DNA from 2 places in the Specibacter sp. NPDC078709 genome. Region 2 is predicted to be linked to the other one. Evidence: predicted binding sites of a transcription regulator. Region 2 holds the regulator's gene; the other holds the start of a gene.
The links. The regulator Rex, encoded in region 2, represses fermentation and respiration genes when NADH is low (regulators of the CRP and FNR family bind a similar motif). The targets are predictions, from matches to a motif close to CTTGTGAANNNNTTCACAAG.

Region 1: a site for Rex is predicted at 2,943-2,962, ahead of araB (ribulokinase). Genes of this name have one in related genera too.

Annotation. Positions count from the first base shown of each region.
Region 1 covers NZ_JBFBLU010000014.1:32,354-38,416, forward strand. Annotated here, with positions in the region: gene AB0P14_RS17250 (ABC transporter permease) at 1-33, opposite strand, end outside; gene AB0P14_RS17255 (sugar ABC transporter ATP-binding protein) at 30-1,556, opposite strand; gene AB0P14_RS17260 (ABC transporter substrate-binding protein) at 1,684-2,655, opposite strand; gene araB (ribulokinase) at 3,018-4,700, shown strand; gene AB0P14_RS17270 (L-ribulose-5-phosphate 4-epimerase) at 4,697-5,464, shown strand; gene araA (L-arabinose isomerase) at 5,498-6,063, shown strand, end outside.
Region 2 covers NZ_JBFBLU010000005.1:224,355-230,417, reverse strand. Annotated here, with positions in the region: gene AB0P14_RS11555 (3-deoxy-7-phosphoheptulonate synthase) at 1-767, shown strand, start outside; gene AB0P14_RS11550 (helix-turn-helix domain-containing protein) at 895-1,131, shown strand; gene AB0P14_RS11545 (AURKAIP1/COX24 domain-containing protein) at 1,246-1,344, shown strand; gene AB0P14_RS11540 (HAD-IB family hydrolase) at 1,443-2,255, opposite strand; gene AB0P14_RS11535 (glutaredoxin family protein) at 2,471-2,779, shown strand; gene AB0P14_RS11530 (redox-sensing transcriptional repressor Rex) at 2,959-3,666, shown strand; gene AB0P14_RS11525 (hypothetical protein) at 3,697-4,404, opposite strand; gene AB0P14_RS11520 (hypothetical protein) at 4,582-5,322, opposite strand; gene AB0P14_RS11515 (YceI family protein) at 5,523-6,063, opposite strand, start outside.

The DNA of each region.
Region 1 (6,063 bases), on a different contig from region 2:
CCAGAGCAGATGCCCTCGAAGAAAAGATTTCATGATGGGGAACCGCCTGCGATGGTTTCCATGAGGTCATTGACGCTCACGTTGTCGTTGATGAGTTCGGCAATTTTCTTGCGGTCGCGAAGCACCGCAATTCTGTTGGAAAGGCGTACCACTTCCTCGAGTTCGGCGGAGATGAAAAGGATGGACATGCCGTCTTTAGCCAGCGAGAGAACCAGCTTTTGAATCTGTGTCTTGGCGCCGATATCGATTCCGCGGGTGGGTTCGTCGAGGATCAACAGCTTCGGGGAGGTGATCAGCCACCGGGCCAAGAGGACCTTTTGTTGATTCCCACCACTGAGGTTGCGAATGAGCGAGTTCGGGTTGGCCGGACGAATATCCAAGGCCTTGATGTATTTTTCCGTCAGCTCATCTTGTTGACGGCGCGGTATTCGACGCAGCCACCCCCGGCTGGCCTGCATAGCGAGGACGAGGTTATCGCGCACCGAAAGATCGCCGATCAGACCCTCAGCTTTCCTATCCTCGGAACTAAACGCAATACCGGCGTTGATAGCGTTGCGTGGCGTGCGGATCTTTCCCGGCACGCCACCCACGGTGAGGGATCCGACGTCGTACTTCTCTGCCCCGAACAACAGGCGAGCCAGCTCAGTGCGCCCTGACCCCAACAGCCCGGCCAAGCCGATGACTTCGCCGGGAAAAATCGAGAGATCAAACGGATCGATTCGCCCCTTCCGGCCAAGTCCCTCGGCGGTAATCACAGCCACAGCATCTGCGGCAGTGGCCTCCTTGGCCGCCGACGGCTCCTCGTCGAGCGCATCGAGAGTGGCCAGATCCTTGCCAATCATTTTGGCAATCAATTCCAGACGCGGTAGTGACCGGGTCATGTATTCGCCCACTAAAGCGCCGTTGCGCAGAACAGTGAGGCGGTCGGAAATCTCGTAGACCTGCTCCAAGAAATGTGAAACGAAGAGAATGGCCACACCGGAATCACGCAATTCGCGAATGACCTGGAAGAGCTGGTTGACTTCGCCCGTGTCCAGCGATGACGTGGGCTCGTCCAAGATCAAGACTTTGGCATCGACTTCGACCGAGCGGGCGATCGCAACCAGCTGCTGTACAGCGATGGAGTGGCTGGACAGTTCGGAACCCGGATCAATGTCCAGATGCATCCGGGACAGAATTTCAGTAGCCCTGGCCCGGACAGCTTTCCAATGAATCAGACCGCCACGGCGCGGCTCACGCCCCAGCAAGATGTTCTCTTCGACGCTGAGATTCGGGCAGAGGTTGACCTCTTGGTACACAGTGGCGATGCGAGCCTCTTGTGCCTGAGCGGGACTAGTGAAATTCTCCTGCCGTCCCAGCACGACGATTTTGCCCGAATCGATGCCATACACGCCAGTGAGGGCCTTGATCAGGGTTGATTTGCCAGCACCGTTTTCACCCATCAGAGCATGGACTTCGCCTTGAAAGAGGCGGAAATCAACGGCGTCCAAGGCTTTCACGCCTGGGAATTCGATGGAGATACCTTCCATCGTCACCACTGGTATGTCTTCATTCATGCTGCTTTACCTTTGCTGAGGTGGGTGGATGGGGAGTCCCCATCCACCCACGATCTGCTGTTGTGTGAAGTGCGCCGGTGCAGCCGCCGCTGTGTGTGCGGCTGCACCGGGTTAGTGCTTGAGCTGATTAGTACTTGCGATCCGGCAGGGCAGCCTTGGCCTGTTCGGAATCAAAAGTGGTCTCCACAGTGACCACGCGCTCAGGAACCGTCTCACCGGCCAAAACCTTCTTGGTTAGATCCATCAGCTGGTCTCCCAACAACGGGTTGCACTCGACGATGAAGTTGATCTTGCCGTCCGCAGCTGCGGTCATGCCATCCTTGGTGGCGTCAACGGAAATGATGGTGATGTCCTTGCCAGGAACCTTGCCAGCGGCCTCGATGGCTTCAATAGCTCCGAGCGCCATATCGTCATTGTGCGCGTACACAACATCGATCTTGGGGTTCGACTTCAGGAACGCCTCCATGACCTGCTTGCCACCTGAACGGGTGAAGTCACCGGTCTGCGATGCGATGATCTTGAACTTGGACTCGGCCTTGATGAGATCGGCAAAGCCGGACATGCGGTCGTTGGCCGGTGCAGCGCCCGTGGTGCCCTGCAGTTCCACAATATTCACATCACCTGTTGCTGCTTCCTTGTCCTTGATCAGCCACTTTGCTGCTTCCTGACCCTCGAGGACAAAGTCAGAACCCAAGAATGTCTTGTAGAGGGTTTTGTCGGGTGAGTCGATGGCGCGGTCGGTCAGGATGACGGGGATGTTGGCGTCCTTGGCTTCCTTCAGGACGGTGTCCCAGCCGGATTCAACAACAGGGGAGAACGCAATGAGGTCCACTTTTTGCTGGATGTAGGACCGGATGGCTTTGATCTGGTTTTCCTGCTTCTGCTGGGCATCAGAGAATTTCAGATTGATGCCTGCAGTTTTTGCAGATTCCTGGATTGATTTTGTGTTGGCTGTGCGCCAGCCACTTTCGGCACCAACTTGGGCGAAGCCCAACGTGATTTCATCGCTGCCACCGCCGGCGGCATCTGTGCTGCCGCCGCAAGCCGTCAGCGTCAATAGTGCGGCGAGTCCCACGGCCACCAAAGATTTCTTGAACAACTTAGCCTCCTGGTATGTCAGTCTCGAAGCGCAGGGAAGTCACCGGGACTGTACCGTCATCGCCACAAGAGCAAGTCATAGTGACCTGCATCTCAATTGTTAGCGCTCACACGTTGGTGTGTCAAGAGGTTCGAGAAGGAGAGGCCTGTTGCCCTTCGCGTTCCGAGATGAGTGCCGCGGAGTTCCCCGGGTTTCCGGGAAATTTTCAACAAATAATTTCCCGGGCCTCATTGAAAACGTTACTCATTCGAGGCGGATAGCCCTCTTGACGAGACATTGGGACTGTGCAACTGTTAGCGTTCACAAGTGTTTTTTTGGGCCGACATTGATGACAGCCCCGGCGCAGCATCTGAGAGGAAATTATGGGGACCCAGGATTCCTACGTAATTGGCATTGACTTTGGCACCCTGTCAGGTCGTGCCGTGGTGGTGCGCGTGAGCGACGGGGCTGAACTGGCATCAGCAGTAGTTGAGTACCCCCACGGAGTTGTGGAGCACTCACTTCCAGGAACTAGGGAACTTCTGCCGCCGGATTGGGCCCTCCAGGTTCCCGAGGACTACCGCCAGGTTCTCAAACAGGCCGTTCCCGCTGCAGTGGCACAAGCCGGAATCGACCCCGCGCACGTCGTGGGCATTGGCACGGACTTCACCGCCTGCACCATGGTGCCCACCACTAGCGACGGCACACCTCTGTGCGAACTGCCGGAATGGGCCAACGAACCACACTCCTTCATCAAGTTGTGGCGCCACCACGCCGCGCAGTCTCAAGCTGAACGCATCAACGAGCTGGCGCGTGAGCGTAAGGAGAGCTGGCTGCCGCGTTACGGTGGGCTGGTCTCCTCGGAGTGGGAATTTGCCAAGGGACTCCAGCTTCTAGAAGAAGCTCCGGCCGTGTATGCCGCCATGGACCACTGGGTGGAAGCCGCAGACTGGATTGTTTGGCAGCTGACCGGGAGCTATGTACGCAATGCTTGCACCGCGGGATACAAGGGCATCCGACAGGACGGCCAGTATCCTTCCCAAGACTTCCTTGCTGCTTTGAACCCCGGCTTTGCGGGCTTCGTTGTGGATAAGTTGGATCATCCAATCGGCAATCTGGGGGATGCGGCTGGTTACCTCAGCGCTGAAGCCGCACGCTGGACTTCCCTGCCAGCAGGTATCCCTGTCGCCGTCGGAAACGTGGATGCACATGTCACAGCCCCCGCAGCCAAAGCTGTGGAGCCCGGTCAGATGGTCGCCATCATGGGCACCTCAACCTGCCACGTTATGAGCTCCGAGGAACTGCGGGAAGTCCCGGGTATGTGTGGTGTGGTTGATGGCGGCATCATTCCGGGTCTCTATGGCTATGAGGCTGGTCAGAGTGGAGTGGGCGATATCTTTGGCTGGTTCATCAAGAATTCAGTTCCAGAGAGCTACGTTGCCAAAGCCGCCAAACGGGGAATAGGCATCCATGAATACCTCACGTCGTTGGCTGAGCGCCAGAATATTGGGCAGCATGGCCTGATCGCCTTGGATTGGCACAGTGGCAACCGTTCGGTACTCGTGGACCATGAACTGTCGGGTGTCGTGGTGGGTCAGACATTGGCCACACGTCCCGAAGACGGCTACCGCGCGTTACTGGAAGCCACAGCCTACGGTGCGCGGGTCATTGTCGAGACGTTCAATGTGGCTGGCGTTCCCGTCAAGGAGTTCATCGTGGCAGGCGGTCTTATGAAAAACCGGTTGTTGATGCAGATTTACGCCGACGTACTGAACTTGCCGCTGTCCACGATCGGCTCCAGCCAGGGCCCTGCTCTCGGCTCCGCTATCCATGCTGCGGTGGCCGCGGGCTTGTACCCGGACATCAGGGTTGCATCGGCCGCGATGGGTAGCATCAACCGTGCCGTGGTTACCCCGATTCCGGAAAATGTGGCCGCCTACGATGCCTTGTTCGCCGAATACCGGCTGCTCCACGACTACTTCGGTCAGGGTGCCAATGACGTGATGCACAGGCTTAAGGCCATTGCCCGCGACGCGCACAAGGTTGCGGCGGAGGTCTCGGCATGACGACGACACCGGATAACTCAAAGGCCTCCAGCACTGCAGCGGCCACCTCAGCTGTGCCCCCCGAACCATTCCCTGCCACGGCAGCACCGGAGCTTTTGGCAACCATCGCCGCCGTTCGTGAGGAACTCTGTGCTTTGCATGCGGAGCTGGTCCGGTACGAGCTGGTTGTATGGACGGCAGGCAATGTTTCGGCCAGGGTGCCAGATTATGACCTCATGATCATCAAGCCTTCGGGGGTTGAATACGATTCGCTGACGCCTGAATCCATGGTGGTCACGGACCTCTTTGGTACCCCAGTAGATGGAGGATGGGGCAATCCTGAGCTGGCGCCGTCGTCCGATACGGCGGCGCACGCCTACGTCTACCGGCACAAGCCGGAGGTGGGCGGGGTGGTGCACACGCACTCCAGCTATGCCACCGCATGGGCTGCGCGGGGGGAAGCGATCCCGTGCGTGCTGACCATGATGGGTGACGAATTTGGTGGCGAGATCCCGATCGGCCCGTTCGCGCTGATTGGTGATGATTCCATTGGCCGCGGGATCGTTGAGACGCTCAGCGGTTCGCGCTCGCCGGCCGTGCTCATGAAAAACCACGGTCCGTTCACCATTGGGGCCACCGCCAGATCGGCCGTCAAGACTGCCGTGATGTGTGAAGAGGTAGCTCGTACGGTGCATCTAGCGCGAGAACTGGGTCCTCTGGTCCCCATTGATAGCGCACACATTGAGAAGTTGAACCAGCGTTACCAGAACGTCTACGGACAGTAATACCACCTCCAACGCGTGCCCGAAGGAATGAAGATGTCTTTGAAGTTGAACAACTCTGCGCAGCTGAACAATTCACTGTCCGGATACGAGGTTTGGTTTCTGACCGGAAGCCAGAACCTCTATGGCGAGGAAACTCTGCGCCAAGTTGCGCAGCAGTCGGCGGAGGTTGTCAAAGCTCTGCAGGATTCCACCGAGATTCCCGTGCGTGTGGTGTTCAAGGATGTGCTCAAAGATTCGGAGTCGATCCGCCGCGCGGCTATTGATGCCAACGCTGATGACAAGGTCATTGGGTTGATCGCTTGGATGCACACCTTCTCGCCGGCGAAAATGTGGATCCGTGGCCTCACAGAGTTGAACAAGCCGCTGCTGCACCTGCACACGCAAGCCAATGAGGCTTTGCCGTGGGCCGAGATTGACTTTGACTTCATGAACTTGAATCAAGCAGCTCATGGCGACCGGGAATTCGGGTACATGCAGTCTCGCATGGGGATCAGCCGCAAGACCGTGGTGGGGCACGTTTCCAACCCGCTGGTCCGCGAAAAGATTGGTACGTGGACGCGCGCAGCGGCAGCCGTGGCCCAGGTCCGCTGCCTGAAGCT
Region 2 (6,063 bases):
CCACTCTCGACGGCAGCCATGATGTCGCGACCGGCCTGGAAATGGCGCGCGAATTCCTGCTGAACGTGGCCGCGCTGGGCCTGCCCACGGGCACCGAATTCCTGGAACCGATCAGCCCGCAGTACACGGCAGACCTGATTTCCTGGGGCGCCATTGGAGCCAGAACCACCGAAAGCCAGATCCACCGCCAGCTCAGCTCCGGTCTGTCCATGCCCATTGGTTTCAAGAACGGTACCGACGGCGATCTGCAAGTTGCCCTGGATGCCTGCAATGCGGCCAGTGCGGCGCAGTCGTTCCTCGGCATTGACTCAAATGGCCGCGCCTCCCTGGTCAGCACGGCCGGCAATCAGGATACCCACGTGATCCTGCGCGGCGGACGCAAGGGCCCCAACTACAAGGCTGCCGATGTGGCCGTGGCCTCGGAACAAGCCGCCGGTTCAGGAGTCAACCCGCGACTGATCGTCGACGCCAGCCACGCCAACTCGGGCAAGAGTCATCACCGCCAAGCAGAGGTCGCCCTTGAAATCGGCGCCCAGCTCGAATCCGGCGATGCCTCCGCCCACACCATTGCCGGCGTCATGCTCGAAAGCTTCTTGGTGGGCGGTGCCCAGAACCTGAACGTGGACGCCGTTGCTGCGGGCACTGCGGAACTCGTGTACGGCCAGAGCGTCACGGATGCCTGCATGGATTGGGACATCACAGCGGACGTCCTGGCCAAGCTGGCCGACGCCTCACGCACCCGCCGCAATGGTGCAGCAACCGCCTAAGCCCGGCTTCATACGGCGGTCATGACTTCCCCGAAGCCGCCTTCTGCCCCTAGAGTTAGCGCTACGGGCAGAAGGCGTACAGGCGCCAGCAGCCACCTTTTGATAGCGCGTGAAAACTGAGGCAGCCATGACGCAGGAGCAAAATTTCTCCGATGTTCACTTCTTGACGGTGCAAGAAGTGGCCGAACTCATGCGTGTTTCTAAGATGACCATTTACCGCATGGTGCATGCCGGCGAGCTGCCAGCAGTGCGTTTCGGAAGGTCATATCGGGTCCCGGCAAACGCCGTCGAGAGTTTCCTGAAGGATGCCGTGGTTGATCGCACAACGACGCAAGGACCCTCCGGTTCGGCGCAGACAGGGTAAAGGCGGTACCCTAGGAAAGATCCATTTTCGGCTTTGACCGATTCCTGAGATCGGTCGACCTAATCGTTTACGGCCTCGTTCGAGGTTGTTCTATGCAGTTTGTGAGGAACTTTCATGGGTTCAGTAGTTAAGAAGCGCCGCAAGCGGATGTCCAAGAAGAAGCACCGTAAGCAGCTTCGCAAGACGCGTCACCAGCGTCGCAATAAGAAGTAAATCTTCTTTCTGTGCAAAAAGCACCCGTTCACCCTTGTGGTGGGAGGGTGCTTTTTTCTTGTTCGACGCCGGACGCGGACCCGTGTGCCACCGCCTGGTTAGCGCTTGCGGACCATGGAGATGCCCTTCCAGAGCCCGTAGACAACTCCCGCGCCCGTGGCTGCCTTGAGGCCTAGGGTGGCCGCACGGCGCCCGGAGCGGTAATCGTAGATCGGCCAGTTGTTATCCCGGGCGTGCTTGCGCAGTTTCGCATCCGGATTGATCGCGACGGGGTTGCCCACCGCAGTCAGCAAGGGAATGTCGTTGTAAGAATCGCTGTATGCCCAGCAACGGGACAGGTCCAGACCTTCGGTTATGGCCAGAGCTTCAATGGCGCGACCCTTGGCAGCCCCGTGCAGAATCTCGCCCACCAGGTGCCCCGTGTAGATGCCGTCTTGACTCTCGGCTACGGTGCCCAAGGCTCCCGTCAGGTTCAGCCGGGAGGCAATGACTCCGGCAACTTCTACCGGTGTGGCGGTGACCAGCCACACTTGGCGACCTGACTTCAGGTGCTCTTGGGTGAGGGCCTTGGTACCGGGCCAGATCTTGGAAACGATCATCTCGTCGTAGACCTCTTCGCCAAGCTGGCGGATAAATTCGGTGCTGATGCCGGCAGCCAGTTTTTGAGCCGAGTCCTGAACGGAATGGACATCGTTCATGTTTTCGCCGCGCAGAATAAATTTGGTCTGCTTCCAGGCGAAGCCTGCAACATCGTGCAGCGTGAAAGCGCGCCTTTGATACATTTTTCGGGCCACGTGGAACAAGCTGGCACCCTTCATGAGGGTGTTGTCCACATCGAAGAAGGCGGCCTCGCCGTGATGCTCTACAGCTGTCGAGGGGGCCTCGGCACTGTTGCTAGTCACGTCGGGCATGGAACGAGTCTAGTCAATGCTTTCACCCTGTGACTGCACGCCACCGGTGGTAGTGGTTAACTGTGGGGAAACTTTCATTTTTAGGCCCGGGACAGCCCGTGGGCGGCTCTGGGCAGCTCAATGGCAAGCAGTGGAGCGGCTCATGGCTGTGTGCAGGTGTTTGCTGTGCAGGTGCCTACATTGTGTAGGGGCTGGAGTTGAGTAACGTTGTAGTCATGGAATCTGTTGCACATGACCCCTCTGACTCGCTTGACTCGCTTGCCGCCCCCAAAGTGCCACTGCTGCAGCTCGTGACACGTTCAGGCTGTCACCTCTGCGAAAATGCTCGCGAGGTGGTGGCCACCGTAGCTGGCCAGTTACAGCTTCGGTGGACCGAGGTCAGCCTCGATGAGCATCCCGAGCTGACCGAGCTCTACGGCGAGGAAGTTCCAGTAGTGCTCGTCAACGGGATCCAGCGCGATTTCTGGCACATTGACCCCATCCGTTTGGGAACAATTCTTAGCCGGGCCCTGACGGGCCAGTGACCGCTGGGCTGCAAAGGCTGCGCTGTACGGGGACGAAATTTCCCCGTACAGCGAACCTGCCCGCAGCTTTTTGGCTCTGACCTTGCCACGTCTTAGAGTTGATCAAGACCGACGCGGACTTTGCAGACACGTGTTCAGCAGTGCGCTGCGGCCTCAGTTTGAGAAGGTGGAGTGGTGTTTTGATCCCAACGCAACCCGCGGAGGAGCCGGCAGTAGAAGCAGTAGAACCGGCCAGACAGCTTCCCCCTGCCACCGTGGCCAGACTAACTCTCTATCTACGTACGCTCAACGCCTTGTTGGCCGACGGCGCGGACAGCGTCTCTTCTGAAGAACTAGCCGAATCTGCAGGTGTCGGCTCCGCCAATGTTCGCAAAGACCTGTCCTATTTGGGTTCTTATGGAACCCGCGGCGTTGGTTATGACGCAGCCAATTTGAGTCGCAAAATTGCCCAAGCCTTGGGGCTGACCCATGAATGGCGTGTAGCCATTGTCGGGGCCGGAAACTTGGGCCGTGCGCTGGCGCGATATGCAGGGTTTGAATCACGCGGCTTCGATGTAGTGGCCCTATTGGATGCCGACCAATTGGTGGTGGGCACGGAAATCGGATGGCTACGCGTCAGCGACGTGGAAAACCTCGAAAAAGTTGTCGAGTCCACCCGGGCCAACATGGCGGTGTTGGCGTTACCGGCCGCCGTGGCGCAATCAGTCTGCGACAGGGTGGTGGCCGCCGGTGTGCGTAGCATTCTCAGCTTTGCCCCGATTCCCCTTGCTGTTCCCGACCATGTGAACCTGCGCAAAGTGGATATGGCTACCGAGTTACAAATCCTTGCCTACCACGCACAACGGCTCCAGGAATTAGGGCTGGAAGAGGACAGGCCCGGCGCCTGAGCTGTGCGGGCTCTGTCAGCTACCGCTGTGTCAGCGCTTCGAGCGAGCCTTGTGAGCTAGGAAAAACTCCTTGGCAGGGGAGCGGAAAAGAATGAGCACCGCAACCAACCCCAGAATGATCCGGGCTCCTGAGTACAGTGTGTACGAGCCGCCGTCAGGCACCAACGCAATCGAGATGATGGCTAGAATCAGCGCCAGGGTTCGGGCCCAGGTGCGCCCGCGCCGCAGTTTGGCGGCGATCCAGAAATACAGGACCACACAGATTCCCTGCATGACGGCCAAGAGGGTCGCAGCTGAAGCGAACAACTGATCTTCGGTCACGCCGGCGTCGGCAAGTGCCTGTGGATTGTTTGCGACGGACTGCTCCACGGCGGCACGGATCAGTTCCTGTCCGGTGGGCGTGGTCATGGCAAAGGCCCAAACCACCAAGCCAAGCAGTTGGAGAACCCCGGCGGCCATGATCATTCGGGTGGCGACAATGACTTTGTTTGGTGGTGCCAATGATGCGCCCGAGTCAGAGCCTAGGCCTGCCTGGGCACCCTGAAATCCCGGGTACTTCGAGGCCGGTGCCAGTGGTGAGTTGGAGGTGAGCCGAGCTTGGGCGTCCTTGATCTCCTGCGGCGGTTCCCACCCGGCTGGGGCGTACTGACCGTAGCGAGGGACGCCAGGTGCAATTTCACCGTAGCTTCCCGGGGTTCTCGGGGTTTGCTCGTGCGGCTCTTCACCGGGGGTGCTCATGGCGACTGCTCTCTCAAGGGGTGCCGGTGATGGCCGGCAGACAAGTCAACTGCAGCCAGACATGGAGAAAGGCCGCGGCGGGTATTACTTAAACCCTACGCGACCTCTCTCTGCGCTCCTACTACCCAATCTCCTACTGCCCAATCGCTTACTGCCGGAGCAGCTACTGCCAAGAAACTAGTGGAGTGCGTTTCCGGAGCGGGAATTGAGCCATGCGGTGGATTCCGGCAGCCACATCAGGACCGTTGCCACAACAGCTAGCAAGCCGCCCCCGCCGCCAAAGAACATCAAGACGATGGTCAGGAAGGCGATGGCAGAAAGTGCCATCCTGGCCCACTGCATGCCTTCCTTGAGTTTCATGGCACATATGACAATGGCGGCAATCAGCACGAAGGAAATGAGGGAAACGATGATTCCCTTTACGCCAGCTGCTCGGACCGCAGCCCCAAATCCAAAGGGGTCGTTCCCTGCACCCAAGGCAAAGAGTGAGCCCAGCAGCAACACCAAAGTGGTCAGGACCCAGATGCCGGCCGCGGCCAGCCACATGATGTAGCTGAGTTTCAACATCTGTGGCAGCCCGTCCATCTTGAAGATGCCAGCGAATCCACCCACTGGCATCACCTCCCGGACGGAGTGAGGCATATCTTGCGGCATTTCAAACTTGAAGTCACCTGACGGAGCGCCGGGTGGCTGGTATTGCGGAGCTCCGGGTTGCTGGTATCCGGGAGGTGGCTGATGCGGCGGGGTGCCGGGTTGCTGGTATCCGGGAGGTGGCTGCGCGGGGCCTCCCTGATAGCCCTGACCCGTGGGAGGTGTTGGCGTCACGGGAGGGGTGGGGTTGGGCTGGGAACCATAGCCGGAAGGAGGTGGTTGCGAGCCTTGCTGCTCGGGACCTGGAAGCTCATTCGGTGTGCTCATAGTTAGACCCTAGCCTTTGTACCGTGCCTTGTATATGGCGCTATGCACGGCGCCATACTCGGCGTCTCACACGTCGTCGAAGGGTGCGGTGTTAAGCCTCTGGTGGGCGCAAAAATGCCGATCCGCTGGGGTAGCGGACCGGCATTAGTGGCTTCTTAGAGCAGACTCAGAGCAGGCTTGCAGAAGCAGTGTTGGAAAAATTATGCAGACTTGACGAAAGCAACATCCAAGGTGATGGTGACCTTGTCCGAGACTAGGACGCCACCGGCTTCAAGGGCAGCGTTCCAAGTCAGACCGAACTCCTTGCGGCTGATGACGGTCTTGGCTTCGAAGCCTGCGCGGGTTGCACCGAACGGGTCAACAGCAACGCCGTTGTATTCGCCCTTGAAGGTTACGGTCTTGGAGATGCCACGGATGGTCAGCTCGCCGGTGAGCTCGAAGTCCTCAGCATCGCCGGAGACGGCGGAGGAAACGAAGGTCAGCGTCGGGAAGGTTTCGACGTCGAAGAAGTCGGCGCTCTTGACGTGGCCGTCGCGGCCTTCGTCGCCTGAGCTGAAGCTGGCGGACTGGATCGTGGCGGTCACGGAGGACTCGGCGAGGGTGTCGCCGAGGGTCAGTGTGCCGTCAATGGCGGTGAACTGGCCACGAACCTTGGAGATGCCTGCGTGGCGGACAACGAAGCCAACCGTGCTGTGTGAGGGATCGAGGTTCCAGACGCCCTGGGCAAGACCGGTTGATTCG